2 regions of the Rhizobium sp. 42MFCr.1 genome follow, and region 2 is predicted to be linked to the other one. Evidence: riboswitches for the same ligand, from Rfam matches in the RefSeq annotation. Region 2 holds a riboswitch; the other holds the start of a gene.

Region 1 (15,132 bases), on a different contig from region 2:
AGTGAGCAGCGCAAACGCGATGGCACTGCAGGTCAGGCTTGCGATCGCGAAGGGCTTGTAGCGCCCGGTGATGGAGATGATGCGACCGGCCGACAGCGACCCGCAGACGATGCCGCCGGTCAGAAGAATGAAGAACGCTCCGGCCGCCGATGGCGAGAGGCCGGTCGTCGTCTGCAGGAACAACGCGAAATAATTGACCATGCCGATGCCGATCGCGCCGCTCATGATCGACATGATGAGCAACAGGCTGAATGTCGAATTGCGAAACAGTGACAGGGGAACGATCGGCTCGGCGGCGCGTCGCTCGACGAAGATCCAACCGATGGCCGCCGCTACACCGAGCGCCATGATCGCCAGGCTTTGAGGAGCAACAAGCGAGCCGAAAACCTGAGAGCCATCGGCGGCAAGAACGATGCTAGCCGTCGTCAAGGCGAGCAGCAGGGCGCCGGCGTAATCGATCTTCGGACGGCGGTTGGGCTTCCGGTAGGGCAGCATCAAGGCCAGACCGACAAGGACGACGAAACCGATCGGAACATTGACGAGGAAGATCGAGCGCCAGCCGAAGAGATCGCTCATTGCCCCGCCAAGGACGGGTCCGATAGCGCCCGACGCCATCAGAACGAGGCTGGAATAGCTCTGGTAACGCGCCCGTTCGCGCGGTTCGAAGAGGTCGGCGTTGACGGCGAAGATCGACACCATGATGCCGCCGCCGCCAAGCCCCTGCAGCACGCGGGCCGCAATCAGCGTGTTCATGGATACCGCCAGTCCGCAAACGGCGGAACCGACCGTGAAGATCATGATCGCGGCCATCATCACATACTTGCGGCCGAAGAGGTCACCGAGCTTGCCGTAAAGCGGCATCACCGCGCTCACGGCGAGAAGATAGGCGGAGCCGACCCAGCTGAACCGCTCGAGGTGGCCGAACTCGCCGACGATCGTCGGCAAAGCCGTTGCGACGATCTGGTTGTCGAGTGTCGCCATGAACATGGCTGCCATCAGGAAAAGGAAGAGGATGAACCGCCGGCGGTGATCCGTCACAAGCGGCGCTGCGGCAATTTGAGTATCCATGAAGCGTCGTTCCAAATTGGAGAGTGGCCATTTATGTGCTGTTAGCATATATTTGTCAACGTCACTTGATTGACATTGGCATATTCTCAATTGACGCCTGAGATGCTATGTTACCGCAATGAACGAGAGCTTGACGAATCCGACCGAGACTGACGCCGAGACGCATGAGCCGGACATCCTGCGCATTGGGCAAAGCATGACCCGTATGCGTCTCATGACCGGGCGGAGACTGATCGGTCGGCTCGCGATCCAAAGTGTCGCACCGGGCCTCGAGCTGTCACACCTCGACGTGCTGGACGCTGTGCGGCGTGCACAAGAGGCTGGCGACGTAACGGTTGGGACGATTGCCGAGATGATGCGGATCGACCCCTCGCGCGCAAGCCGCATCGTCGCGGAAATGGTGGGGCGGAATATTCTGCGGCGAAAGGCATCTCAGGCGGATGCGCGGCGGATCATCGTCGTGATGACGCCGCTCGGGCAGAGGTTGCTGTCGGAAATACGCGCGCAGAAGCTCGCATTCGTTTCCGAAGTGGTCAAAGACTGGAAGCCGGAAGAGATCGAGGCGTTCGGAGAGCTATTCGAGAAGTTCATTTCCGGCTTCGAAAGTGTTTTTGAGGCTCGCGTCAAGGATATCGCTGACGAAGCCTGAGCGGCGGCCCTTTCCCTTCCCCCCTGGTTTGCGCTATGGGCAGTGCCCATGAGCCAATCCACCTTCACCATTCTGCTTGGCGGCGAGTTGCAGATAACCGACCGCCTGCGACATGCCATCTCGGGCAGCCGTTTCATAGCCGCCGATGGTGGCATGCGTCATGCGGCAACACTCGGCGTCGTTCCGGAATTGTGGGTCGGCGATTTCGATTCCACGCCGGCGGATCTCGAAGCCGCTTTTCCTGACGTCCCCAGGCAACCTTATCCCGCTGCCAAGGCCTCAACCGACGGCGAGATTGCGGTTGCGGAAGCGGTCGCCCGCGGCGCGAAACGCCTCGTCTTGGCCGGCGCCCTTGCAGGCGAACGTTCCGACCATGCCATCCAGCACCTGCTCTATGCCGTCAGCCTGGCGGAGCAGGGTTATGACGTACTGCTCACGTCTGGCAGCGAAGAGGCTGTGCCGCTGATTTCAGGCGCAATCGAACTGGACCTGCCACCAGGCAGTCTCTTTTCGGTGCCTGGCTTCAGCGAACTTCGCGGCCTGACAATCGAAAACGCGCGCTACCCGCTTGCCGACTTCCATTTGCCCTTCGGCTCGTCACGCACCATTTCCAATGTCGCGAAAGGCAAAGTGCGCTTTTCGCTCGAGAGCGGCCGCGCCATTGTGCTCGCCCGCCCCTATGATCTTTCCGGAGTCTGATCTTTGGCGCCTCCCATTCTGAAACTCGACGACGTCTTTCTCAGCTTCGGCGGCACGCCATTGCTTGCCGGCGCCGCCCTGCAGGTGGAGCCCGGAGACAAGATCTGTCTCGTCGGCCGCAACGGCTCCGGGAAGTCGACGTTGCTGAAGATTGCTGCCGGTCTCGTCGAAGCACAGTCGGGAGAGGTCTTCCGCCACCCCTCCTCGACCGTGCGTTATCTCGAACAGGCTCCCGATTTCACCGGATTCAAGACGGTGCAGGCCTATGCCGAAGCCGGCCTCGGCCCGGGTGACGATCACTATCGCGTCACCTATCTCCTCTCGCATCTCGGCCTCACCGGTGAGGAAGATCCACAAAACCTCTCGGGCGGAGAAGCCCGCCGCGCTGCCCTCGCCCGCGTACTCGCGCCAGAACCCGACATCCTGCTGCTCGATGAGCCGACCAACCATCTCGACCTGCCGACCATCGAATGGCTGGAAGGCGAACTGCAGAAGAGCCGCAGTGCGCTCGTCCTGATCTCCCACGACCGCCGTTTCCTGGAGAAGGTTTCAACGGCAACAGTCTGGCTCGACCGCGGCGCATCGCGGCGGCTCGACAGGGGTTTTGCCCATTTCGAAGCCTGGCGTGACCAGGTTCTGGAGGCGGAAGAGCTCGAGCAGCACAAGCTCGGCAAGGCGATCGAGCGCGAAGAGCATTGGCTGCGCTACGGCGTCACGGCCCGGCGCAAGCGCAACATGCGCCGGCTTGGCGAACTGCAGACCATGCGTACTCAGTATCGCGGCCACAAAGGTCCGCAGGGCACCGTGCAGGCAACGGTTTCCGATGCGCAGGAGTCCGGCAAGCTCGTCATCGAAGCCGAGAAGATCACGAAGACCTTCGGCGACCGGCCGATCGTCGCTCCCTTTTCCATCCGCGTGCATCGCGGTGATTGCATCGGTCTCGTCGGCCCGAACGGCGCCGGCAAAACCACGCTGTTGAAGATGCTGACCGGGCAGCTCTTGCCGGACAGCGGCACGGTCAAGCTCGGGACCAATCTGGAAATCGCGACGCTGGATCAGAAGCGCGAAGACCTCAATCCGGAAGAGACGCTCGCCCATTACCTGACCGATGGCCGCGGCGAGAACCTCCTCGTCAACGGCGAGCAGCGGCACGTGACCGGCTATATGAAGGAGTTCCTGTTCCAGCCCGAGCAGGCACGCACGCCGATCAGGAACCTTTCAGGCGGCGAGCGCGCACGGCTGATGCTGGCCCGCATCATGTCGCGCCCGGCGAATCTGTTGATCCTCGACGAGCCGACCAACGACCTTGATATCGAGACGCTGGATCTGCTGCAGGAAATCGTCGCCGGCTTCCCCGGCACCGTGATTCTCGTCAGCCACGACCGCGATTTCCTCGACCGCACGGTGACGTCGACAATCGCGCCGGCTGTGCCGGATGCACCTGACGGTCGCTGGATCGAGTATGCCGGCGGCTATTCGGACATGCTGGCACAACGAAAGGGCGCTATCGACGAGCGACGGAAGGCCGAGAAGGCGGCCGAACGAGCGAAGCCGCAGGAGGCAGCCGCTTCCGCCGAAACGGCAAAAGGAAAAGGCAAGCTTTCCTACAAGCAGAAGTTCGCGCTCGAAAATCTTCCGAAGGAAATGGCCAAGGCGGAAGCCGAAATCGCCAAGCGCGAAGAGCGGATGGCAGATCCCAGCCTGTTCAGCAAAGACCCCACCACGTTCAATCGCCTAGCGGCCGAGATGGAGAAATTCCGCGACAGCCTGACGAAGATGGAGGAGGAATGGCTGGAGCTTGAGATGCTGCGGGAGGAGTTGGAGGGCTGAGACAGCACACCCTCCCATTCCGCCCCATCTGTTGCTGGGCAATCTGGCTTCACTTTTCATTGATTCGTCAGCCTTCGACCGGCGGGACTAAGCTGCGCCCCGTAGCCGCAGTTCGTACGACGGCAAGGATGCAGATCATGCCACACAATCTCAACGCATTGACCGGGCTCGTCTGGGCCGCGGGTTTCCTCACTATGGCGTCACACGGCGCGCTTGCCCAGGAGGCGCAACGCGTGCGCGGTGCGATCGAAAGCCTGAACGGCAACACGCTGGTGGTGAAAACGCGAGAGGGCACCGAGCAGACGGTAAAATTGAAGCCGGATTGGAAGGTCCGCGGCATCAGGAAGGCTTCCGTGGAAGACATCAAGCCAGGGGATTTCGTTGGCGTCGCCTCGTTGCCGAAAGCCGATGGCGGCGATGGTGCTCTAGAAGTGCTGATCTTTCCAGCAGCCATGAAAGGCACCGGAGAAGGCAGTCGCCCCTGGGACCTGAAGCCGAACAGCACGATGACCAACGCAACCGTGGCTAAGGCCGTCAAGGCAGTCGACGGCCACACCATCACGCTCACCTATCAGGGCAAGGAAAAGACGATATCCATTGCCGACGATACACCCATCGTTACCATCGCGCCTGCGGGAAAGAAGGATCTTGTCGCAGGAGCGCGCGTGATCGTAATGGGTGAAAAAGCTGCGGACGGCACTGTGTCCTCGGCGAATGTCACGGTCGGCACAAACGGCGCCGTACCGCCGATGTAAGTGATCAGAGTGCTGGTGCCGGCGCGTTCGGCGCCTTTGCCACGACCTTCATCTCAGGCTTCGCGTGCAGCGCTTCAAGATGCAGAACGCGTGGCTTGAAAGTCTCGACGTATGTGTCTGACCGACCGATGTAGATCATCGTTGCCTCAGGCATGGAAGCGAGGACCTGCATCATCGTCGATTGCCATTCCGGCTCCATGCCCTCCAGCACTTCGTCGAATACAATCCATTTCGGCCGCACGAGAAGCAGGCGAGCGAAACCGATCGCCCGCTGCTCGTCTGAGTCAAGCAGCTTGTCCCAGCGGGCTCGGGTATCAAGCCGGGAAACCAGATTTTGGAGACCTGCCTTTTCCAGCGCCGTAACGACATCGGCATTCTGATAGGCGTCCACGGGTTCCGGAAACGCCAATGCTTCGCGAAGGGTACCACCCGGAATGTAGGCCGATTGCGGGACGAAAAGCATGTCGTCCGTGGGCGGCAAGCCGATCTTGCCGCCGCCGCACGGCCAAAGCTCGGAAAGCGCAAGGAAGAGCAATTTGCGATTCACGTTGTGGTCGCCGTTGATCATGACCTTTTCGCCGGCCTTGATCGTCACCGCGCCTTCGTGCATGCGGAAACCACCGCACTGGTCGATGTCCTCACCGATCTTGGCGGCGATCCGGACATGCTCCAGCGTCAGGTTTCCGGAAGGGTTCCGTTCGTACTTGATCGTTCCCTTCATATTGATCTCGTCATTCATGCTGGTGAGCGCCTGCCGGAAATCGGTGACGCGCATCAGGGTGGCGCGCCATTCGGCGATGGGACCGAAATTCGCGACATACCAGCGAAGGGCCGTGTTGACCTGGTTGAAGGCGCCCACGGACACCATCAGCTGGCCAAACGTCAGGCCGCCGGAGAAGTAGGCGGGTGCGGCAACAATGATCGGGATGACAACGACGAGCCAACCGTAGCCGGCCGATACCCAGGTGAGGTTGACGTTGGCCATCGCCACCCGCTTGATGACGGCAAGCACCGCACTGATGTCGGTGTCGATACGTTTCTGCTCATTCTCCTCGCCGCGTGCCACGGTAATCGCCGGCATGTTCTCGTTGGCATGCATCAGCGCGAAGCGAAGCTCTGCTTCCTTCGAGAAACGATCCGCATTGAGCTTTACAAGCTTGCGGCCCACCAGTTGGCTGAGAATCGATGCGGACGCCGCATAAAAGATCGCAGCCCAAACCATATAGCCCGGAATGGAAAAGGAATGCGTGCCGAAACGGAAGATAAAGCCGCTTGAGAGATCCCACAGAACGCCGATGAAACTGATCAGCAGGATCGTCGCCTGCACCAGCCCGATCATCAGGCTCGTGGTGCTTTCCGCGAGGTTGCGGGCGTCTTCGTGCAAGCGCTGATCGGGATTGACGCCGATGAGGCCGCTGGCCGAAAGCCGAAGCGCACGCTTGCGCTGAAGCCACTGGTTGACAAGATCACGCGTCAGGCCTTCGCGCATGTAGACCGCGGTCATCTGATTGAGCCAGGCCTGCACGACGTTGAGCAGCAGCAGCATGCCGGCGATCAACGCGAAGACCTTCAACTGATGGAAGAAGCCGGGCAGATCACGCCGCGCGATGCTGTCGTAAAATGGCGCGTTCCACTGGTTGAGAATGACGGTTGCATAGGCGGTCGCAAGAATGATGGCGATCAGCGCAGTAGCGATCACCAAGACCCTTCCCCGCACGGGCGAATGCCAGAAAGCCGAGAACATGACCCTCAAGCGATAGCCCAGGCTCAGGTCGTATCCTACTCTGTCCTGCCCTTGAATGCTTGGCCTGCCTTTGAGGTCATCTGCCATTACGCGTCCCTAGTCGTCATTCTACTTCAATAAACGTGGTGATTCGCTGTGTCCACCAACAGATTCTAGCAACCTTTAACGTGTGAGTGACTTCGCATCGACCCCACTCTTCGTATGAGCAATTGATTCGCAGCCCGACTGGCGCTATTTAAGGCAATCCGTGGTGATTTGGCCGGCCGGCTTGCAGCCACGTTAAAGAAGTTGCTAAAGGGCCGCGTGCGGACCGATAGCGATATATTCGTTTCTTTGATCGAGTGACCGCAATGCCCATCAAGATCCCCGATACCTTGCCTGCGTTTGAAACCCTGGTTCAGGAAGGCGTACGCGTGATGACCGAGACGGCGGCAATCCGTCAGGACATCCGGCCGCTGCAGATCGGGCTTCTCAACCTCATGCCCAACAAGATCAAGACGGAATTGCAAATGGCCCGCCTGGTCGGCGCTTCGCCGCTGCAGGTGGAGCTTTCGCTCATCCGCGTGGGCAACCATAAAGCAAAGAACACCTCGGAAGACCATCTTCTCGCCTTCTACCAGACGTGGGAGGAAGTGAAGGACCGCAAGTTCGACGGCTTCATCACAACAGGCGCGCCGATCGAGACACTGCCCTATGAGGACGTGAACTATTGGGGTGAAATGCAGCAGATTTTCGACTGGACGGAAACCAACGTCCATTCGTCGATGAACGTCTGCTGGGGCGCGATGGCCGCGATCTATCATTTCCACGGCGTTCCGAAGTACGAACTCAAGGAGAAGGCCTTCGGTGTCTACCGACACCGGAATCTGAAGCCGTCGTCGGTCTACCTGAACGGTTTCTCCGACAATTTCGAAGTGCCCGTGTCGCGCTGGACCGAGGTTCGCCGCAGCGACATCGAAAAGTCACCAGACCTGGAGATCCTGATGGAATCCAGCGAAATGGGCGTCTGCCTGGTGCATGAACGCAAGGGCAAGCGGCTCTATATGTTCAATCATGTGGAGTACGATTCAACGTCGCTCTCGGACGAGTACTTCCGCGACGTGAATGCCGGCGTGCCGATCAAGATGCCGCACAACTATTTCCCGCACAACGATCCGTCGCTGGCGCCGCAAAATCGCTGGCGCAGCCACGCGCACCTGTTGTTCGGCAACTGGATCAACGAGATCTACCAGACGACACCTTACGATCTCAACGACATCGGCAAGGGCAACTGACAGAAGCCGATGCTAAGCGGCCGCGCCTAGTCTGACCGTGCTTCTTTTTTACGACACCCGTTGCGGTTTGCGGCAAATGGGGGCAGGTTCCCTGCCTCAATTAAAGATATATCTGGATGGTCGCTATGGCGGAAATGTTGAAACGGGAAGTTTTTGGGCAAACCCAGTCGGGCGAGACTGTCTTTCGTGTCGAGATCAAGGGTGGCGGGCTGACCGCCAAGATCATCACCTGGGGCGCCGTCATTCAGGATCTCCGCCTTGACGGTCACGATGCGCCGCTGCTGCTTGGCTTCGACGATTTTGACAGCTACCCCGCCCACTCCTCTTATTTTGGAGCGACGCCTGGGCGCTGCGCAAACCGCATCGGCGGCGGCAAGTTCACCTTGGATGGCAAGAACTATCAACTCGATCTCAACGAGAAGGGCGTTACCCATCTTCACGGCGGCAAGGACAACATCGCCAAGCGGAACTGGACAATCGTCGAGCATGATGCCGACCGCGTCGTGTTGAAGATCGTCGATCCCGACGGTCGCGGCGGCTATCCGGGCAACTGCACCATCCAGGCGACGTACCGGGTACACGGCAACGGCGAATTTTCCGTGACCTACGAATCGACGAGCGATCAACCGACGATCGCTAACGTCTGCCAGCATGCCTATTTCAACCTCGACGGCCGCGACGATGCGCTCGGCCACGACATCATGATTGCAGCCGACGGCTACCTCGTGACGAATGAGTTGCAGATCCCGACCGGAGAGGTACGGCCCGTCGCCGGAACGGTTTTCGACTTCCGCGAGATGTCGCCCATGAAGCGGTTCGACGGTAGCGAACAGGCGCTCTACGATCACAATTTCTGCCTCTCCACCGAACGCACCGCAAAGCGCTCCGTCGCGCTTGCCCGCAGCCTGAACTCAGGCGTTTCGCTGGAAGTTCGCACCACGGAGCCCGGCGTACAGTTCTACGCCGGCTTCAAACTCGACGTGCCTGTGCCAGGCCTCGATGGACGCAAGTATGGTCCCTTCGCCGGCTTCTGCCTGGAAACACAGATCTGGCCGGATGCGATCAACCACGAGGGCTTCCCCGATGCCGTTTTGCGCCCGGGTGAAGTGTTGCGTCAGGAAACGGATTACATTTTCTCGAAGAGCTAACGCTCTCGCCTTGTTCTCGAATGAGCCAACCCTCGCAGGCTTCCTGCGGGGTTTTTTTTTGCGCGTCATTTCTTGCTTGCGATTGGTTCTAAATAGGTTCTATTATTGCGAGATGGATAGAACCAGTCTGATAGCGGAACTGAACAGCCGTGGCCTGCGCGACGAGGCGTTGACCGGGCCGCTTTACAAGCGGCTGGCACAGGCGCTGACCGGTTTGATCCAGGAAGGGTTGCTGAAGCCCGGAACGGCGCTCCCCGGCGAGCGCGATCTGGCCGAAGCCTTGAAGGTCGGGCGTGTCACCGTTCGGACCGCCTATCGCGACCTGATGAATTCAGGCACGCTCGAGTCGCGGCACGGAAGCGGCACCTTCGTTTCCGCCAAGGTCGAGCGAATGGAACAGTCGCTGTGGCGGCTCTCGTCGTTTTCTGCCGACATGCGCTCGCGCGGTCGCGCTCCGGCCGCAAGGATCTTGTCTCGGACGGTCAACACGCCATCTCCGGAAGAGGCGTTCCTGCTTGGCCTTGGGCTTGATGAACCGGTTCTTCGCCTCGATCGTCTGCGCCTTGCCGACGGGCTGCCGCTTGCCATCGAACGCGCTGTCGTGCCGATAAAGTTTCTCGGCGAAGGCGGTGGCGGCGAGGGATCTCTTTATGAAGCGCTCGCGGCGAACGGCCACCGCCCGGTCCGAGCGCTGCAGAGATTGACGGCGGTCACACTCGATCCGTCGTCGGCCGCTGCGCTTAACGTGAATGCCGGCGCGCCCGCACTGCTGATCGAACGTGTGTCGCGTCTGGAGGACCAGCGTGTCGTTGAATACACCCGCTCCCACTATCGTGGTGATGCATATGATTTTGTTGCGGAATTGAGAATCGGAGATGACCTATGAGTGAAAGCCCGTCGCTAATGTTGCAGGAAGCCGGCCAGTCGCCGGAGGTCGTCGCAACGCTGCTGCAGAAAGAAAGGCCCGTCCTCGACGAAATTGCAAAGCTGTTTGCATCGGGCGCTCCGAGCGTCGTGACGACCGCGGCGCGCGGCTCTTCGGACCACGCCGCGACCTTCTTCAAATACCTGTTCGAGATTACCTGTGGCGTGCCAGTCGCATCGGTTGGCCCTTCGATCGCCTCGGTCTACAGCGCATCGCTGCATCTGAAGGGTGGCATCCACTTCACAGTGTCGCAATCCGGCGCGAGCCCCGACATCGTTGCCTTGCAGGATGCGGCAAAACGCGGCGGCGCAACGACGATCGCTGTCGTCAACGTCACCGATAGTCCGCTTGCCAAGCAGGCCGACATCGTTCTCGGGCTCAATGCGGGCGCCGAAAAGAGCGTAGCTGCGACCAAGTCCTTCATCGCCTCGGTCGCCGCGCTTTCCGGTGTCACGGCCGCCATCAGCGGCAAGCGCGATCTGCATGCCTCCCTTGAAAAGCTGCCCGATGCCCTCCAGGCAACCAGCGGCATCGATACGAAGGCCGCAGAGGACGTCCTATTCAACGCCAGCTCACTCTACACCGCTGGTCGCGGTCCTGCCTTCGCCATCGCCCTTGAGGCAGCCTTGAAAGCCAAGGAGACGGCAGGCCTGCATGCAGAAGCCTTCTCCCTTGCCGAGCTGATGCATGGTCCGATGCGCCTTGTTCAGCCAGGCTTCCCGATCGTCGCCTTCACGCCGGATGATCCGGCCTTCGGCAATAACGTGCAGGCTCTGGAGCGACTGCAAAAGCTGGGCGCCACCACCGTGCCGTTCTCGGCCAAGCCGGTTTCCGGCATCAATGTCCAGGTGCCCACGACCGGCAGCGGATTGCTCGATCCCCTTGTTTCGCTGCTCGTCTACTACCGCCTGATCGAGTCGGTCACCCGTCGGAAAGGATTCGACCCCGACAAGCCGGCCAACCTGCTCAAGGTCACGGAGACGATGTGATGGTTCGCAAGATCTTCTCCGGCGCGCGGATCTTCGACGGTCAGCGCTTCCACGACGACAAGGCGCTCATTGTCTCGAACGGCCGTGTCGAGGCGATTGCGGCGGCAGGCGACCTTCCTGACGGTGAGCACACGCGCTTTGAAGGCGGCGTGCTTTCCGCAGGTTTCATCGATGCGCAAGTGAACGGCGGTGGCGGCCGGATGCTCAACGACGAGCCGTCGCCAGCCTCCATGTACATGATTGCTGAAGGTCATCGCCCTTACGGAACGACTGCATTGCTGCCGACGCTGATCACCGATACCGCGGAGGCGACAGCAGCAGCAATCGAGGCAGCCAAGGAAGCCGTCAAGTCGAACCGCGGCGTGGCGGGTCTGCACCTCGAGGGCCCGCATCTGGCGCCTGCCCGCAAGGGAGCACACCTTGCCGAGCTCATGCGCCCGGTCGAAGACAGGGACGTGAAGGCGTTCATTGTGGCCAAGGAGGCGATCGGCACGCTGCTGGTAACGATGGCGGCCGAACAGGTCACGTCGAAACAGGTGCGCGAACTCAGCGAAGCCGGCGTCACCGTCAGCATCGGTCATTCCGATTGCTCCAGTGAGGCGGCAGAGGTACGGTTCGATGCCGGCGCACGTGGCGTCACCCATCTTTTCAACGCCATGAGCCAGCTTGGCCACCGGGCGCCCGGTCTGGTCGGTGCGGCCATCGATCACCCCTCGGTCTGGTGCGGCATCATCGCCGACGGCCATCATGTCGATCCGAAGGCGCTTCGAACCGCGCTTCGTGCCAAGCGGGGCGAGGGCAAGCTCTTTTTCGTCACCGACGCGATGTCGCTGGTTGGATCGGAGCAAGACTCTTTCACGTTGAACGGTCGTACGGTTCGGCGCGAAAGGGGCGGGTTCTGCTCGAAGCTGGTTCTTTCGGACGGGACGCTCGCGGGCTCCGATGTCGATATGGCGTCCACCATCCGCTACGGGATTACCTATCTGGAACTGACTCTCGCCGAGGCCCTTCGCATGGCGACGCTCTACCCGGCGCGCTTCCTGCGCCTTGACGACCGCGGCCACCTGTCACCGGGCGCCCGGGCCGACCTGGTGCATCTCACCGACGCCCTGGAGGTCACACGGACCTTCATCAGCGGTGAAGCCGCCTAGAAAGCGAGGATGTGATGACCGCGATCACCGATGCTTATTTCTCCAATCTGATTGGCCGGCTCGAGGCTTTGAAGACGGAACTCGCCGAGCCCATGGCTTTGGCGGCCAGAGCGATCCTGGAAGCCGCCCACAACGACAAGCGGGTCTATGTGTTCGGCACCGGGCACTCGCATATGCTGGCGGAAGAGCTCCACTATCGAGCAGGCGGCCTCGCCTTGACGATCCCGGTCCTCGTCGGCTCCGCAATGCTGCACGAAGGCGCCGTAATCAGTTCCGTTTACGAGCGTACGCAAGGATTGGTGCGGCCGGTACTGGAGCGCTATGGGATGCAGCCCGGCGACGTCATCATCATCGCATCGAACTCCGGCGTGAATGCAGCGCCGATCGAAGCTGCCGATTATGGCCACGAAATCGGCGCCAAGGTGATCGCCATCACGTCGGTCTCCTATTCGAGTGCGATTGCAAACGGCCGGCGGCGGCTGGCCGACATCGCCGATATCGTACTGGACAACGGTCTTCCCCCTGGCGATGCCGTGATAGCGCTCCCGGGCACGGAGCTAAAAGTCGGGCCGGTTTCCACGGCGATCGGTGCAACGGTCCTCAACGCGATCTTCGCAGAGGTTGCTTCGGAGCTGGCGAAGAGCGGCGACGCACCGATCTATCTCAGCGCCAACATGCCGGGCGCGGCAGCGGTGAATCAGCGGCTGGTGTCAAAATACCGACCGCGCAATCCGCACCTCTAGGAGAGCGCGGCGCCCGATTGTCAACGCCACGCCGACAGTCGGTCGCCAAAGTTCAATCTACCGGACCGTGCGAGTGAGGCGCATATTTCTTTCAAGAACAGCGGCAAGCTACGTCCCGCCGACTTGGAAAGGAACGGTCCCATGACGCAGATTATCTTGAATTCCGCGGTCGCCATCCTGATTGCGGCTGCATTCGTGACAACGGCCGCTGCCGCTCTTCGCGGCGAAGATCGCGCAATGCAAAAGGTGCCGGTCAGGGCTAAGGCAAGGCGTCACCCAAAGGGCTGAAAGACAGCCTAATAATTCCTCAAATCCGCCCCAATATCGACACCGGTTTGAACGACCAATGGGCCGTGGGGAATTCGGAGTGCAGGGCATGACCAGAATTATCGGCGCAGCCGCAATATTGACGATCGCCATGGCGACCTATGCGGCATACTTGAATCCGTACGATACGCGCAGCCAGCAAGGCCGCTATTCGCAGCAGATCGAGAGCCACGATAACGGCCTTACAGCCTCCATCCGCTAAACGAACAACTGGCCGCCATTGGCGCTGAGCGTCGATCCGGTAATGAAACCCGCATCATCGGAAACCAGGAAGACGACGCAGCGGGCAACCTCTTCAGGCTCGCCCAAGCGGCCGACCGGAATCTGCGGAATAATCCGTTCATTGAGGACTTTCTCGGGAACTGCGAGAACCATTTCCGTCCCGATATAGCCCGGGCAGATCGCATTCACGGTGATGTTCTTGGCTGCACCCTCCTGCGCAAGTGCCTTGGTGAAGCCGAGGTCGCCGGCCTTGGCCGCCGAATAGTTCGCCTGCCCCATCTGCCCCTTCTGGCCGTTGATCGAAGAGATGTTGACAATCCGCCCGTAGCTTCGGTCGCGCATGCCACCCCAGACCTGGTGCGTCATGTTGAAGAGTCCGGTGAGGTTGGTGTTGACGACCTCGTGCCACTGTTGCGGCGTCATCTTGTGGAACATTGCGTCCCGGGTGATCCCGGCGTTGTTGACAAGGACGTCGACCGGACCCAGTTCAGCCTCTACCTTCGCGATGCCCTCACCGCATGATGCATAGTCGGAAACATCCCATTTGAAGACGGGAATGCCTGTCCTGCTGTGAAAGGCGTTCGCCTTCTCGTCGTTGCCCGCGTAGTTGGCGGCAACTGCATAGCCTGCATTCTTCAGTGCGACGGAAATCGCGGCGCCAATGCCGCGGGTACCACCAGTGACAACAGCCACCCTGCTCATGTTCAGCTCCCTCATTTGAAGGCCCCGCTATCCTGCGGGGCTCAGGTTATGGTTGGATTGCCTGCTGTTCAAAGAGCTTCAAAGCACATCGCGACGCCCATGCCGCCACCGATGCACAACGTCGCCAATCCCTTCTTGGCGCCACGGCGCTTCATCTCGAAGAGGAGCGTGTTGAGCACCCGCGCGCCGGACGCGCCGATTGGGTGACCGATCGCGATCGCGCCACCGTTGACGTTGACGATCGAAGGATCCCAGCCGAGGTCCTTGTTGACCGCGCATGCTTGCGCGGCAAAGGCTTCGTTTGCTTCGACCAGATCGAGATCGCCGACAGACCAACCCGCCTTTTCCAGCGCCTTGCGCGACGCTGGGATCGGTCCGGTTCCCATGACCTGCGGATCAACGCCTGCCGTAGCCCAGGAAACAATGCGGACGAGCGGCTGGATACCACGACGGGAGGCCTCAGCTTCAGTCATAAGCACGGCTGCAGCAGCGCCATCATTCAGGCCCGAGGCATTCGCCGCGGTCACCGTGCCTTCCTTGTCGAAGGCAGGACGCAGCTTGGCCATCGATTCGAACGTCGCACCATGACGGATGTACTCGTCGGCATCGACAGTGACGTCGCCCTTTCGTGTCTGGATAACGTACGGAATGATTTCATCGGCGAAGCGACCCGCCTTTTGCGCGGCTTCCGCCTTGTTCTGCGACGCGACGGCAAAGCGGTCCTGCTCCTCGCGGGAGAGCTGCCACTGGCGGGCAATGTTCTCGGCGGTGATGCCCATGTGATAGCCGTAGAAGGCGTCCGTCAGGCCGTCCTTGATCATGGTGTCGACCATCTTCATGTCGCCCATTTTGACGCCGCCGCGCAGATGCGCAGCATGCGGCGCCATCGACATCGACTCCTGACCG
Region 2 (15,132 bases):
CTTTCCTCGTGGAGTAAGACAGCGAACGACGGCGGCCCACGTGGGCACCACGCTCAGACCACAGTGCGGATGAAATCCGCTCAGTCCCAGCAAAACCATCTGAACTTGGAGCGGGTGAAGGGAATCGAACCCTCGTATTCAGCTTGGGAAGCTGCTGCTCTACCATTGAGCTACACCCGCGTTGGAGCGAGATTTCCAATAGATGGGTGCCGCTGTCAAGCGGGCATCGGCGTTGTCAGATGCGGAAGTGCTTCGAGAGTTTCAGGCCCTGGGCCTGATAGTTGGAGCCGAGTCCGGAGCCGTAGAGGCTCTCGGGGTGCTCCTGCATATGCTCATAGACGAGGCGACCGACGATCTGGCCGTCCTCGAGGATGAAGGGAACCTCGTGGCTGCGGACCTCGAGCACGGCGCGGCTGCCGCGGCCGCCGGCGGGGACGTGGCCGAAGCCGGGGTCGAAGAAGCCTGCATAATGCACGCGAAATTCGCCAACCAACGGATCGAAGGGGGTCATCTCTGCCGCGTAGTGCGGTGGCACATGGATGGCTTCGCGCGAGACGAGAATATAAAACTCGTCCGGATCCAGGATCAGTTCGTTGCGACCGCGGCTATAGAGAGGTTCCCAGAAGTCATAGATGTCGTGCTGCGCCTTCTTGTCGACATCGACGACTGCAGTGTGGTGCTTACCGCGGTAGCCGATCAGTCCATCCTTGTCGCCGGCCAAATCAATCGACAGGGCAATACCGCCGCCGGAGACGTTCGGCAGCTTGCTGGCGACCAGCGTTTCGGCATCGTGGAGCGCGAGCAATTCCGGCTCCCCAAGTATCGAATGGCCGACCCGGAAGCGGATCTGCGACAGGCGCGAGCCTCGACGCACGACGATCGGGAAAGTACGCGGACTGATTTCGAGATAGAGCGGGCCGGAGTAGCCAGCCGGGATTTTGTCGAACTCCTGCGCGTAGTCGGTGATGACGCGGGTGAAGATATCGAGACGTCCGGTCGAGCTTTTGGGATTGGCCGAGGCCGACATGTCGGCCGGCAGGTCGAGGCGCTCCATCAAGGGAACGATATAGACACAGCCGGTCTCCAGCACGGCGCCTTCGCTGAGGTCGACGACGTGGAGGCTGAGGCGATCGAGCTTATCGGACACCAAATGGGAAGGACCCGGCATGAAGCTCGCGCGAACGCGGAATGCCTTCGCGCCAAGCCTGAGGTCAAGGCTTGCCGGTTGGATCTGGTCGTGGTCCAAATCGCGCTCGCTGGTGAGACGTCCCGCCTCAAAGAGCGCGGCTATCGCGCGATCCGCCAAAATTCCTGTTTCGCGAGCCATCATGCCCCATCCATATTCGCGGGAGACAAAACCAAACTCAAGGAATTGACGCAAGCATAGAACGGCAGTATTGCACTTTTATCCCGTGGTGATTTGGCCGGTCGGCTTGCAGCCACGTTAAACAAGTGGCTAAAAGGACCGGGTGCAAAACCGGTCTGCTTTCGCGGCCGGTTTTTTTGTTGTTTGAAAGTGGTGATTCATGAGCAAGACTTGGCGCCCCGCAACCCAACTCGTTCACGACGGTTCTTTGCGCTCGCAATATGGCGAGACCTCGGAAGCCATCTACCTCACGCAGGGCTTCGTCTATGAGAGCGCGGAAGCGGCCGAAGCGCGCTTCAAGGGCGAAACGGAAGGCTATATCTACGCTCGCTACGGCAGCCCGACAAACGACATGTTCGAGAAGCGCATGTGCGCACTGGAAGGCGCAGAGGAAGCCCGCGCCACGGCCTCCGGCATGGCAGCCGTCACCGCCGCAATCCTCTGCCAGGTGAAGGCCGGCGACCACATCGTTGCCGCCCGCGCCCTCTTCGGCTCCTGCCGCTGGGTCGTCGAGACGCTCGCCCCGAAATACGGTATCGAATGCACGCTGGTCGACGGTCGCCATCTGGAAAACTGGGAAAAGGCGATCCGCCCGAACACCAAGGTGTTCTTCCTGGAAAGCCCGACCAATCCGACACTCGAGGTGATAGACATTGCCGGCGTCGCCAAGCTCGCCAACCAGATCGGCGCCAAGGTCGTGGTCGACAACGTCTTCGCCACGCCGATCTTCCAGAAGCCGCTCGAGCTCGGCGCCCATATCGTCGTCTATTCGGCCACCAAGCACATCGACGGCCAGGGCCGCAGCCTCGGTGGCGTCATCCTCTCCGACCGGGAATGGGTCAACGAGAACCTTCAGGACTACTACCGCCACACCGGCCCGGCCATGTCGCCGTTCACGGCATGGACGCTGCTGAAGGGACTCGAGACGCTGCCGCTGCGCGTCAAGCAGCAGACCGAAAACGCATCGAAGATCGCCGACTTCCTGGCCGATCAACCGAAGGTCGCCAAGGTCATCTATCCCGGCCGCAACGATCATCCGCAGGCCGACATCGTCGCCAAGCAGATGAAGGGTGGCTCGACACTGGTCGCCATCGAACTCAAGGGCGGCAAGGAAGCAGCTTTCGCGCTCCAAAACGCCTTGCAGGTCGTCAAGATCTCCAACAATCTGGGCGACGCCAAGAGCCTGATCACGCATCCGGCTACGACGACGCACAAGAACCTGACCGACGAAGCACGGGCGGAGCTCGGCATTTCCGGCGGTACCGTTCGTCTTTCCGCCGGCATCGAGGACACGGACGACCTGATCGAGGACTTCGCCCAGGCTCTCGCAAAAGTGAACGCCTGATCAGCCGACATCGGCCGGATCGACGCAAATCCGGCCGACCGCCACATGCTGCTTTGCCCCACCCAAGACAGGTCAAAGTCAGGCTTAAGTGGCGAAACTTCTTGCCTTTACAGGCATTACGGACGTGATCGACTATCGGTTTATTGACGGATCGGCTGTCGTATAAGATACCGGTAACGTATATTGACTATGGTGTAGGCATGTACCGCGCCCTTACACGAGACATTGAAGTCGTCGTCGAACCTTTTTATCTGGAGGAGCAATCCGATCCGGAAGACGATCGCTATGTCTGGGGCTACCGGATCGTCATCAGCAACAATTCCGACAAGTCCGTGCGACTGGTGAACCGCTATTGGAACATCACCGACCAGAACGGCCTCGTCGATGAGGTCACGGGCGCCGGCGTCGTGGGCGAACAGCCGCGGCTCGCGCCCGGCGATACCTATGAATATTCCTCGGGCTGCCCGCTGGATACGCCGTCGGGGCTGATGTTCGGTCACTACCAGATGGAAACGGACGAAGGCGAGCTTTTCAATGTCGAAATACCCGCCTTCTCACTGGATTCGCCAGGGCTGCTGAGAGTCCTGAACTGATCACTCCGCAGGCTCTGCCACCTCTTCCACTTCGAAACGATAGGTCGTCGAGCAGAATTCGCAGGTGACCGAAATTGCGCCGTCTTCCTGACTGGCATCAATTTCCTCCGCCGAGAAGCCCTTCAGCACCCCCTTGATCTTTTCGCGGGAACAGCTGCACCGATCGAAGACCTCGCGCGGTTCGTAGACGCGAACCCCACGCTCGTGGAACAGACGATATAGCAGCCGCTCGGTGCCGACTTGCGGATCCGTCAGTTCGTCGGCGTCGATCGTGTCGACGAGCGAGCGGGCTTCCATCCAGGCATCGTCTTCCTTGTGGGTGCCGCCAGTCCTATCGCCGTCGCCGCCGTGAAGATCCGGCTGGCGCATGCGCTCCGGCGCTTCCGGCAGGAACTGGGCGACAAGACCGCCAGCCCGCCAGCGGTGGCGCGGCTTGCCCGCGTCGTCGCGATCGAAGAGTTCGGCAGCAGCAAGACGCACCCGCGTCGGGATCTGCTCAGACTGGCGGAAATAGGTGCCGGCAATCTCTTCAAGGGTCGCACCGTCGAGCGCAACGATACCCTGGTAGGGTTGGGAAAACTTGCCCTGATCGATCGTAAAGGCCAGCATGCCCTTGCCGAGAAGCTGTTCGGGCTCGATCTGCCCTGCCGCAACGGCCCTGTCGAGGAGGCCCTGGTTGAAGCGTGCGTAGGCACGCACGTTCTCAGGCGTCGAGAAATCGCAAACAAGCAGGTCCACCGGGCCGTCGCCCTTGGTCTGGACCGTGAACTTGCCTTCAAATTTCAGCGACGTGCCGAGCAGCACCGTCAGCACAACGACTTCGGCAAGAAGCCGCGCGACGGGCGCAGGATAGCGATGGCGCTCGAGGATCGCGTCCAGCATCGGCCCGAGCTGGACGGCGCGACCGCGCACATCCAGTCCCTCAACCTGAAACGGAACGACATGATCATCGCCGGCGAAATTGAATTCGCCGAGGGTGGCTGCAGGTTCTGCCATGGTCTTCTCCTAGTCTGAGAGCGGCAGACAAGGGTGTCCATCCGCTCGCACGGCCACCGGGCCTTCCGGCCAAACGTGGCGTCCAGTATGGTTCAGATCGCGCCCAGGCACCAAGCAAGAATCGACTTCTGCGCATGAAGACGGTTTTCCGCTTCATCGAAGACCACGGATTGCGGGCCGTCGATCACCTCGTCCGTAACTTCCTCACCACGATGGGCGGGCAGGCAATGCATGAACAATGCATCCTTGTCGGCCTGCGCCATCAAAGCCGAATTGACCTGATAAGGCTGGAATACGTTGTGACCACGGGCCCGATGTTCCTGATTCATGGAGACCCAGGTATCGGTCACCACACAATCGACGCCGGCGACCGCACGGTCTGCATCATGGTAAAGCATGATTTCGGCGCCCTCATTGCGGGCCCAGTTCAGATAGTGATCCTTTGGCTCGGAACCAAGGGGCACCGCCATATTCATGCGGTAGCCAAAACGCGCGGCTCCTTCGACCAACGAATGCAGCACGTTGTTGCCGTCGCCGGTCCAGGCGATCGTCTTGCCCTTGATCGAGCCGCGGTGCTCTTCGAAGGTCATGACATCAGCCATGATCTGGCAGGGGTGCGTATCATCCGTCAATGCGTTGATGACAGGAACGGTTGCATGCTCGGCGAGCTCCAGCATGCGGGCATGATCAGTCGTGCGGATCATGATCGCGTCGACATAGCGCGACAGCACCTTGGCCGTGTCACCGATCGTCTCGGCGCGGCCAAGCTGCATTTCTGTGCCCGACAGGAACAGCGTCTCGCCCCCGAGCTGGCGCATGCCAACGTCGAAGGACACGCGGGTGCGCGTCGAGGGCTTTTCGAAGATCATCGCCAGCATCTTGCCTGATAGCGGCTTGTCGCCCTGCCCGGCCTTGAAGGCCTGTTTGCGCGAGATTGCGTCATCCATGATGAGCCGTAGGTCGGATGCCGCGACGGCGGAGAGATCGAGGAAGTGTTTGGGGGAAGCCATTATCGTTACCTATCACGCCCGCCTTCCGACAGGCACTATTCATTAAGCCGTCTTCTTGACCTTCGCAGCGCGCACGCTTTCGGCGGCGCGTTCGAGGCGGGCAAGGCCCTCGCGGGCTTCGTCAGCAGTGACGACCAGAGGCGGCAGAAGACGAATGACATTGTCGCCAGCGGGTACGCCGAGCAGATGGGCGTCACGGATCGCCTGCAGCAGTTCGGAGGACGGCACGGCGGCCTTGACGCCGAGCAGCAGCCCCTCGCCCTTGATATCCTCGATGATATCAGGATAGCGATCCTTGAGCGAGGCCAGCCCTTGGCGGAATACCAGCGAGACGTCACGCACCTGCTGCAGGAAGCCCTCCGCGAGGATCACGTCGAGCACGGCACTGCCAACTGCCATGGCGAGCGGATTGCCGCCATAAGTGGAGCCATGCGTGCCGGCCTTCATGCCGGAAGCGGCCTCTGCCGTGGCAAGGCAGGCTCCGAGCGGGAAGCCGCCGCCGATGCCCTTGGCAACCGCCATGATATCGGGGGTAGCGCCTGACCACTCATGCGCAAAGAGCTTGCCCGTGCGGCCCATGCCGGTCTGCACTTCATCGAAAATCAGCAGCAGACCATGCTCGTCGCAGATCGCGCGAAGTGCCTTCAGGAACTCGTTCGTCGCCGGGCGGACGCCGCCTTCCCCCTGAATAGGTTCGATGAGGATCGCGGCCGTTTCATTTGTGATGGCGCTGCGGAGTGCATCGAGATCACCGAACGGCACCTGATCGAAGCCAGGCGCCTTGGGACCGAAGCCTTCGAGGTATTTCTCCTGGCCACCGGCGGCAATCGTCGCCAGCGTACGGCCATGGAAGGCGCCTTCAAAGGTGATAATATGGAACCGCTCGGGATGGCCCTTGGAAAACTGATAGCGGCGCGCGGTCTTGATCGCGCATTCCAAGGCTTCCGCGCCGGAGTTCGTGAAGAACACCTTATCGGCGAAGGTCGCATCGGTCAGCCGCTTTGCCAGTGTTTCCTGACCCGGGATCTCATAGATGTTGGACAGATGCCAGACCTTGTCGGCCTGCTCCTTCAGCGCGCCAACCACATGCGGATGGCTGTGGCCAACGGAGGTGACGGCAACGCCCGCGCCGAAATCAAGATATCGCTCGCCCGTTTCGCTGATCAGCCACACGCCTTCTCCTCGCTCGAACCGCAGCGGGGCACGAGAGTAGGTGTCGTAAAGCGCGGCTTCAGCCATGGCGCGATCTCCTATCAGCAATCATCAGCAGCCGGACTCCGGCTAAGGAAAGCAGGTCCGGAAAATTAAAAATGCCGCCTTTCGGCGGCGAGCAGCACTATTTACTTTTCGCACTGCAATGTCAACAAAACTGAGGTTTCGCTGCATGCGTCAAGCAGCCATCCCGAGGCGCTCGACCTATCAACAACTATGTTGCATAAATGACTCTCACGCCCAGCAAGTTGGGGAAAACTTGAAAATCGATTCCCCGAGATTCAACCGACTCTTGTCACGGAGTCGGCCTCACACTAGGTTAAAACTCAATTACTAGGCTGCATGCGGCGGAACTAGTCACCAAAATTTGAGTAAGCGTTTCTTGCCTCGGATACGTCCGTGGCAACGGTGAAGGATTCTGCCTACACCAACGCTAATAAGGCGGAGACAGGGGCATGAACTGGACAGACGAGCGCGTTGAAAAACTGAAGAAGCTGTGGTCCGAAGGCCTGAGCGCCAGCCAGATCGCAGCACAACTTGGCGGTGTAAGTCGTAATGCCGTCATTGGTAAAGTCCATCGTTTGAGTCTGCCCGGCCGTGCCAAGGCCGGCGGTTCGACGACCACCGTCAGAACCCCCAAGCGCACGACTTCGGCGCCCCGCGCCACGAACTACGCCTCGCGGATCACCACACGCACCGTTACCCGCCAACAGGGCGCGACGATGCTCAAGGAAGAGATCGAAATCGATACGGTGGAGGAAGTCCGCTTCCGTCCGGCCGCAAATGTAATCGTTCCGATTTCTCGCCGCCTTGGCCTCACCGAACTCACCGAGCGCACCTGCAAGTGGCCGGTCGGCGATCCGCTCAATGACGACTTCCACTTCTGCGGTTGCGAGTCCCCGGACTCTTCCCCGTATTGCACGTATCATCAGCGCATGGCCTACCAGCCGGTCAACGAGCGCCGCAAGGCCGCTAACCGGGTCGCCTGACCCGGAAGCCGGATAAGGAATAAAGAAAACGGGCCTTCGCGGGCCCGTTTTTCGTTGTATTGGAAAGACCTTTCAGGCTCTCGCCTGAAAGGATCAGGCTTCCATCGAATAGCCGGCACCGCGCACGGTGCGGATGACGTCCTGCATGTTGGAAAAGTTCAAAGCCTTGCGCAGGCGGCCGACATGGACGTCAACAGTACGCTCGTCGACATAGATGTCGTGACCCCAGACGCCGTCGAGCAACTGCGAGCGCGAGAAGACGCGGCCGGGCGATGCCATCAAGAACTCGAGAAGGCGGAATTCGGTCGGGCCGAGGCGGACTTCGCGGCTCTTGCGGTGAACGCGGTGTGTCTCGCGATCCAGCTCGATATCGCCGCACTTCAGCAGCGTCGAGAGCACCTCGGGCTTGGCACGACGCAGCATCGCCTTGACGCGAGCGACAAGCTCCGGCGTCGAGAACGGCTTGACGACGTAATCGTCAGCACCGGTCGAGAGGCCGCGAACCCGTTCGCTTTCCTCGCCACGGGCGGTCAGCATGATGATCGGCAGGCGCTCGGTTTCCGGCCGCATGCGCAGGCGGCGGCAGAGCTCGATGCCAGACACGCCCGGCAACATCCAATCGAGGATGAGAAGGTCCGGCGTGCGTTCCTGAAGCCGGATCTCGGCCTCGTCGCCGCGCAGGATGGTATCGACCTCAAAGCCTTCGGCCTCAAGGTTATAGCGGAGAAGCACGCTCAGCGCTTCTTCGTCTTCAACGACAGCTACTTTAGGGATCATTCGTTTCGGTCTCCTGGGGGCGCGGTCGCGGAATGACTATTCAGTGACTGCGCCGACGGTGTTGGCGGTATCGTCCTTCGGACGTTCGCCTTCCGGCTGGGCACCGGTGGCCATGTAGTAGATCGTTTCGGCAATGTTGGTGGCGTGGTCGCCGATGCGCTCGATGTTCTTGGCGCAGAACAGAAGATGCGTGCAGCTGGTGATGTTGCGCGGATCTTCCATCATGTAGGTGAGCATTTCACGGAACAGCGAGGTGTACATCGCGTCGATTTCCTCGTCGCGCTCACGGACCGATTTTGCTTTGTCGGCAGCACGGCTCGTGTAGACGTCGAGGACTTCCTTGAGTTGGACGAGGGCGAGCTCGGACAGGTGCTCGAGGCCGCGGGCGAGCTTGCGCGGCACGCCGGCGCTCTGTACGGCAATGACGCGCTTGGCAGTGTTCTTGCCCAGGTCGCCGACGCGCTCCAGGTCTGCCGCGATGCGGATGGAGCCCATGATCTCGCGAAGATCGGCCGCCATCGGCTGGCGGCGGGCGATCGTGACGATCGCCTTGTCGCCGATCTCGCGCTCCGCGTGGTCGAGGATCACATCGTCCGAGATGACCTTCTGGGCAAGAACCGTATCGCCGTTTACGAGCGCGCGTACTGCATCCGAGACCATCTGCTCGGCCAAGCCGCCCATTTCCGAGATACGGCGGGACAGGAACTTCAAATCATCGTCGTAGGCAGAAAAGATATGTGTCGATGCCATAGGGCTCATCCTTGAATATCGTAAGTGCTACCGAGACGGCCGATCAACCGAAGCGGCCCATGATGTAGTCCTGGGTGCGCGGATCGTCCGGGTTGGTGAACATCTTGTCGGTGTCATTCTCCTCGACGAGGTTGCCAAGGTGGAACATGGCTGTGCGCTGCGAAACACGGGCGGCCTGCTGCATCGAGTGCGTCACGATGACAATCGTGTAGTTCTCGCGGAGCTCGTGGATGAGCTCCTCGACCTTGGCCGTTGCAATCGGATCGAGTGCCGAGCATGGCTCGTCCATCAGGATGACTTCGGGGCTGACGGCGACGGCGCGGGCGATGCAGAGGCGCTGCTGCTGACCACCGGAAAGACCGGTGCCGGCTTCGTGAACGCGATCCTTCACCTCATTCCAGAGGCCGGCGCGCTGCAGGCTGTGTTCGACGATCTGGTCCATGTCGGCCTTCGACTTGGCGAGCCCATGGATACGCGGACCGTAGGCGACGTTTTCGTAGATCGTCTTCGGGAACGGGTTGGGCTTCTGGAACACCATGCCTACACGCGCGCGAAGCTCCACAACGTCGATATCCGGATCGTAGATATCTTCGCCATCGAGCGTGATCTTGCCAGCGACGCGGCAACCGTCGATCGTGTCGTTCATGCGGTTCAGGCTGCGCAGGAAGGTGGACTTGCCGCAACCGGATGGGCCAATCAGGGCGGTCACCGTGTTTTCACGGATGTTCAGCTTCACGTCGAACAGCGCGCGCTTCTCGCCGTAGTAAACGGAGACGTCCTGGCCGATCATCTTGTAGGGAATGGTGTTCATCTTCTGATCAACCGCTTTCTCAACTGCTGCTTCCGTCAACATGTTCATAATGTTTACTCCGTTTACCAGCGGCGCTCAAAGCGACGACGCAAGAGGATGGCTCCGAGGTTCATGAGGATCAGGAATAGGAGCAGGACGATAATGGCGCCGGAGGTCCGCTCGACGAAGGCGCGCTCGGCTTCATTGGCCCACATGTAGACCTGCACCGGCAGGGCCGTCGAAGGCTCCATGGGCGTCGCCGGAGCATTCGCGACGAAAGCGACCATGCCGATCAAAAGCAGCGGCGCCGTCTCCCCGAGCGCGTGCGCCAGACCGATAATCGTGCCGGTCAGGATACCGGGCATCGCAAGCGGCAGGACGTGGTGGAAGACCATCTGCATCTTGGAGGCGCCGAGGCCGAGCGCGGCCGAGCGGATCGATGGCGGGACGGCGCGAAGCGCTGCGCGGGTCGCGATGATGATCGTGGGCAAGGTCATCAGGGTCAGTACCAGACCACCAACCAGCGACGCTGAACGCGGCAGGCCGGCGAAGTTGATGAAAACAGCAAGACCGAGCAGACCGTAGACGATGGAGGGAACCGCCGCGAGGTTGTTGATGTTGACCTCGATCAGGTCCGTCAGCTTGTTCTTCGGTGCAAATTCCTCGAGGTAAATCGAAGCGGCAACGCCGATCGGCAGGGAAAGGACGAGCACGATCAACATCAGATAAAGCGAGCCAACCAGGGCGACACCAAGACCGGCGGCCTCGGGACGGCTGGAGTTGCCGTTGACGAAGAGCCCGGTGTTGAATTTCTTGTGCAGCGCACCGGTTTCCGCCAGCTGGTTCATCCAGCCAACCTGCCTGTCGTTCACCTTGCGGTTCTTCTCGTCGACCTTGAGGTCAATCTGACCCTTGTTGGCGGAGTCAACGTTGGCGTCTGCAAGCAGGGTGATGTTGACTGTCCTGCCGATGAGCGACGGATCGGCAACGACCATGTCGCGCAGCTGGATCGGCGCGCCCTTGGAGATCATAGCGGTCGCGTCACGCACCTCGGGACGGCTCGATGCATTGAGGTTCAGCGTCTTGACCATCGCGTCGCGGATGAGAACCGAATAATTGGCCGCGATCAGCACGGACGGATCCGTTGCGCGCTTGTTGTTCGGGTCGATGGTTTTCTCGCTGAACTCGATCGGCAGCGTGATCGCCGTCTGCAGGAAGGCCGTGTAGCCCTTGCTGACGACGCTCGTCAGCAAAACCGCCAGGAAGATCAAGCCAAAGGAGATCGCAGCGATTCCATAGATGCGGAACCGGCGCTCGGCGGCATAGCGGCGCTTGAGGCCGATGTCGCGACGTTCAGGCGCCTTCGAAACGACAACGCCCTGACCCGGAGAAACAATATCCGTCATTCGTACTGCTCCCGGTATTTGCGCACGATATAGAGCGCGTAGATGTTGAGGCAAAGCGTGATGAAGAACAGCGTGATACCAAGCGCGAAGGCAACCAGCGTCTGCGGCGAGGTGAACTCCAGATCACCAGTGAGCTGATTGACTATCTTGACAGTGACTGTCGTCATTGGCTCGAACGGGTTGATCTGGATGCGCGCTGCGACACCCGCCGCCAGCACCACGATCATGGTTTCGCCGATGGCGCGCGATGCAGTCATCAGAAGCGCGCCGACGATGCCGGGCAGCGCCGCGGGAAGCACCACCTTCTTGATTGTCTCCGAACGCGTCGCACCGAGACCGAGCGAACCATCGCGGAGCGCACGCGGCACAGCGGTGATGATATCGTCGGAGAGCGACGAAACGTATGGGATCAGCATGATGCCCATGACGATACCCGCTGTCAGAACGCTCTGTGCCTGAATAAAGTTCGCATAATTGCCGGTAAGGAGGCCGTTTACCTGCGAAGACAGGTCGCGGAGGAAGGGGCCGACCGTGACGAGGGCGAAAAAGCCGTAAACAATCGTCGGAATACCAGCGAGCACTTCGAGCAGCGGCTTTGCGATCGATCGCACCGCGGGGGCCGCGTATTCCGCCATGTAGATCGCCGCGAACAGGCCGACAGGCACCGCCACCAGCATCGCAACGAAGCCGATGTAAAGCGTGCCTAGCAGCAGCGGTATCAGGCCGAATTGCCCGAAGGACGAGCCGCCGGCACCAGCAAAGCGCGGATCCCAGACCGTACCGAAGAAGAAGTCTGCAGCAGGAACGACCGCGAAGAAATGCGCGGCTTCCGTCAGCATTGACAGAACGATACCGATCGTCGTCAGGATGGCGATCGAGGACGCCAGGAGCAGGCCCCAAAGCATGACACGTTCGACGCGGTTGCGTGCACGGAATCGCGGAGCGACTTCACGAAGCGCATAGAATGCGCCGGCAACGGCAAGGATGAGGACGACCGCCGTCATGACGAGGCGGCTGGAAGCCGATTCTTCGTTCAGCTTTTGCGCTGCGTCTATCATGTATGGCTGCGGCTGGCCGGCCAGCGGAACGCCCTTTGCAGCAAGCTTTGCCTGGAGGCCAGCCGGATCGCTGGCTGCACCGCTGATCTCCTCCGGGGTGAGGAGCGGCAAGCCGCGCGCAATCGCGCTGACCATCCCGTAATTCAGGTTCTGCTGCGCGGCCGGCTGCGCCTTGACGTCATCCGGGAAAGTGCCACGGACGGAAGACTCAATGATCGAAGGGCTGATCGCCAGCCAGGCGCACAGCACGATAAGTGCCGGCAGCACCGCCCAGATGGCGGCATAGGCGCCATAGTAGCCCGGTCGCGAATGCAGCGCGGAGGACTTGCCCCCGGCAAGTGCCGTAGCACGGCTGCGCGCTGCGATGAAAGCAACGGCGCCAAGCACCACGAGACACAAGAGTATGATGGATGTACCCATTCGATTAGGTCCCAGGCCCTTTGACCCCAAAAGCGGAAACGGCAGGCGGACCGATCCGGCTCTCAAACTTGCAGAAGTTCAGACCCCGTCCCGACTTGGCGGAACAAGGCAAAGCCGGCGCGATCTGGTGATCGCGCCGGCAAAGTCATTACATAGTCTTGCCGTCTTCAACGCCCTTGCGGATCGCGTCGCGCTCACCGTCCGGAGCGGCAACGAGGCCGTACTCGACGAGCGGGCTGTCCGGTCCGATCATCTGTTCGGATACGAAGAAGTTGACGTATTCCTTCAGGCCCGGGATGACGCCGAGGTGTGCCTTCTTGACGTAGAAGAACAGCGGACGGGAAACCGGGTACGTGCCGTCGGAGATGGTTTCGGTCGACGGAACGATACCGTTGACCGTCGCAACCTTCAGCTTGTCGGCGTTGTTTTCATAGAAGGAAAGGCCGAAGACGCCAACGCCGGTCTTGTTGGCAGCGATGCGTGCCAGCGTTTCCGGATAGTCACCGTCGATGTCGACAGCAGCGCCGTCCTTACGGACTGCGACGCAAGCCTTGGTCTGAGCGGCGGCGTCAGAGATCGAAGCCTTGATGACGTCGAGAGCGCCGGAAGCCTTGCAGCCAGCAGCAAGAACGTTCTGTTCGAAGACTTCGCGGGTGCCGTGCTTTTCGCCCGGGATGTAGGCAGCAATGTCAACAGCCGGGAGTGCCGGGTTGACTTCCGACCACTTCTTGTAAGGGTTGGCGACGAGCTTGCCGTCAACAACGACCTGGGCAGCCAGAGCCTTATAGATGTCGGCCGGGACGTAGGCGGCATCAGGGTTGGACGAGTCGGTCGCGAAGACGATGCCGTCATAGCCGATCTTCACTTCCTGGATGTCGGTGACGCCGGCTGCCTTGCAGGCGTCCAGTTCCTTGGCGTTGATCGGACGCGAAGCGTTGGCAACGTCGATGGTGTCCGGGCCGACGCCCTTGCAGAATTCCTTGAGGCCAGCGCCCGTGCCGCCGGATTCAACGACCGGCGTCTTGAAGTCCTTGAAGGTTTCGCCGAAGGTTTCGGCTACGATCTTGGCGTAAGGCAGGACGGTGGACGAGCCAGCAACCTGAACCTGGTCGCGAGCAACGGCCGCGCCAGCGAAAGCGGCGGAAGCGGCAAGTGCTGCGACCGTGAGTTTAAAAGCGTTCATAACAATCTCCCGGGCATATAGCGGTCTGAGTGCGGCCCTGAGCGGCCTTTGCAGTGCCGTCTTCATCAGCGGCCCGCTCTCTTTAGCCCCTGATGCCCAGAGCTTTTATGTCATTTTCACGAAACATTTGTGACAGATTAAATATATGAAATCATTATACAAAGAATGCGATCCCGCACGATTGATCTCAGTTTTATGTCAAAACCGCACGGTGAAGCTCGTTCCCTTGCCGACTTCCGACTTGACGATCAAGCGCGCGCGGTGCCGCGTCAGGATATGCTTGACGATGGCAAGGCCCAACCCCGTGCCTTTCTTCGAGCGGCTGTCCTCGATGCTCACACGGTAGAAACGCTCGGTCAGTCGCGGCACATGCTCGGCCGGAATTCCCGGTCCCTTGTCGACAACCGTGACCTCCACCGGCTCGCCCGGTGCATTCTTCAGGAACACATCGACGGTCTTGCCCTCCTGCCCATACTTGCAGGCATTTTCCATCAGGTTTTCAAAAACCTGGACCAGTTCGTCGCGGTCGCCAAGCACCTCTGCCTTGCCCAGCGGAAGATGCAGCACGATCTCAACGCCGACATCGTTTGCGAGTGGTGCCAGCGAGTCCCTCACATGGCCGAGAAGTGGAACGAGATCGACCTTCTGATCCGGGGCGATATGTGACTTGAGTTCCAGCCGCGACAAGGACAGGAGGTCGTCGACAAGACGGCTCATACGAGTGGCCTGATCCAGCATGATGCCGAGAAAGCGCTCCTGCGCCTTGCCGTCATTCTTCGCCGGGCCCTGGATAGTCTCTATGAAGCCGCGCAGGGACGCGAGTGGCGTGCGCAACTCGTGGCTGGCATTGGCGACGAAATCGGAGCGCATGCGGTCGATGCGGCGAACCTCGGAAATGTCCCGGAAGGAGAGCACGAAGAAACGCTCATCAGCCGGCTGCTGTTCGTCAAACTCCACGGGGGCGCTGCGGACGATGTAAACGCGCTCGGATGGCAGGCGTTCGGAGTGCTCGATCTGGTTCGGCGCGTTGGTTGCAATCGTTTCGCTGACCATGTCGAGGATGCCAGGCGAGCGCAGGCGAGCGGAAATATGCGCACCAATGGCGGCCTCGCCGAAAGCCTTTTCGGCCGCGCGGTTCTGGTAAAGCACCGAGGCATCACCGGAAAGCACCATGACGGGGATGTCGAGCGCGGCAAGCGTCGCGGCAACCTCGGCCAAGCGGTTCCCGGGCGCTTCG

The links. A riboswitch is a leader RNA that binds a small molecule or an ion and turns the genes downstream of it on or off. The one in region 2 is predicted to bind S-adenosylmethionine.
Region 1: linked by a shared signal. The riboswitch ahead of metA (homoserine O-acetyltransferase MetA) and the one ahead of C934_RS0115765 (O-succinylhomoserine sulfhydrylase) in region 2 are both predicted to bind S-adenosylmethionine.

The regions. Positions count from the first base shown of each region.
Region 1 is NZ_KB897821.1:199,037-214,168, forward strand. It holds gene C934_RS0106490 (MDR family MFS transporter) at 1-1,068, opposite strand, end outside; gene C934_RS0106495 (MarR family winged helix-turn-helix transcriptional regulator) at 1,187-1,717, shown strand; gene C934_RS0106500 (thiamine diphosphokinase) at 1,766-2,416, shown strand; gene C934_RS0106505 (ABC-F family ATP-binding cassette domain-containing protein) at 2,420-4,246, shown strand; gene C934_RS0106510 (DUF5666 domain-containing protein) at 4,441-5,001, shown strand; gene C934_RS0106515 (ABC transporter ATP-binding protein/permease) at 5,006-6,832, opposite strand; SAM riboswitch at 6,983-7,060, shown strand; gene metA (homoserine O-acetyltransferase MetA) at 7,096-8,019, shown strand; gene C934_RS0106525 (aldose epimerase family protein) at 8,145-9,167, shown strand; gene C934_RS0106530 (GntR family transcriptional regulator) at 9,280-10,053, shown strand; gene C934_RS0106535 (SIS domain-containing protein) at 10,050-11,081, shown strand; gene nagA (N-acetylglucosamine-6-phosphate deacetylase) at 11,081-12,232, shown strand; gene C934_RS0106545 (SIS domain-containing protein) at 12,247-12,975, shown strand; gene C934_RS35045 (hypothetical protein) at 13,117-13,263, shown strand; gene C934_RS35050 (hypothetical protein) at 13,352-13,504, shown strand; gene C934_RS0106560 (beta-ketoacyl-ACP reductase) at 13,501-14,226, opposite strand; gene C934_RS0106565 (acetyl-CoA C-acetyltransferase) at 14,295-15,132, opposite strand, start outside.
Region 2 is NZ_KB897832.1:507-15,638, forward strand. It holds tRNA gene C934_RS0115755 (tRNA-Gly) at 107-180, opposite strand; gene C934_RS0115760 (2'-deoxycytidine 5'-triphosphate deaminase) at 236-1,330, opposite strand; SAM riboswitch at 1,403-1,481, shown strand; gene C934_RS0115765 (O-succinylhomoserine sulfhydrylase) at 1,527-2,711, shown strand; gene apaG (Co2+/Mg2+ efflux protein ApaG) at 2,912-3,304, shown strand; gene C934_RS0115775 (Hsp33 family molecular chaperone) at 3,305-4,300, opposite strand; gene argF (ornithine carbamoyltransferase) at 4,393-5,310, opposite strand; gene C934_RS0115785 (aspartate aminotransferase family protein) at 5,353-6,549, opposite strand; gene C934_RS0115790 (GcrA family cell cycle regulator) at 6,978-7,511, shown strand; gene phoB (phosphate regulon transcriptional regulator PhoB) at 7,605-8,288, opposite strand; gene phoU (phosphate signaling complex protein PhoU) at 8,325-9,038, opposite strand; gene pstB (phosphate ABC transporter ATP-binding protein PstB) at 9,082-9,897, opposite strand; gene pstA (phosphate ABC transporter permease PstA) at 9,912-11,234, opposite strand; gene pstC (phosphate ABC transporter permease subunit PstC) at 11,231-12,712, opposite strand; gene C934_RS0115820 (substrate-binding domain-containing protein) at 12,861-13,895, opposite strand; gene phoR (phosphate regulon sensor histidine kinase PhoR) at 14,094-15,132, opposite strand, start outside.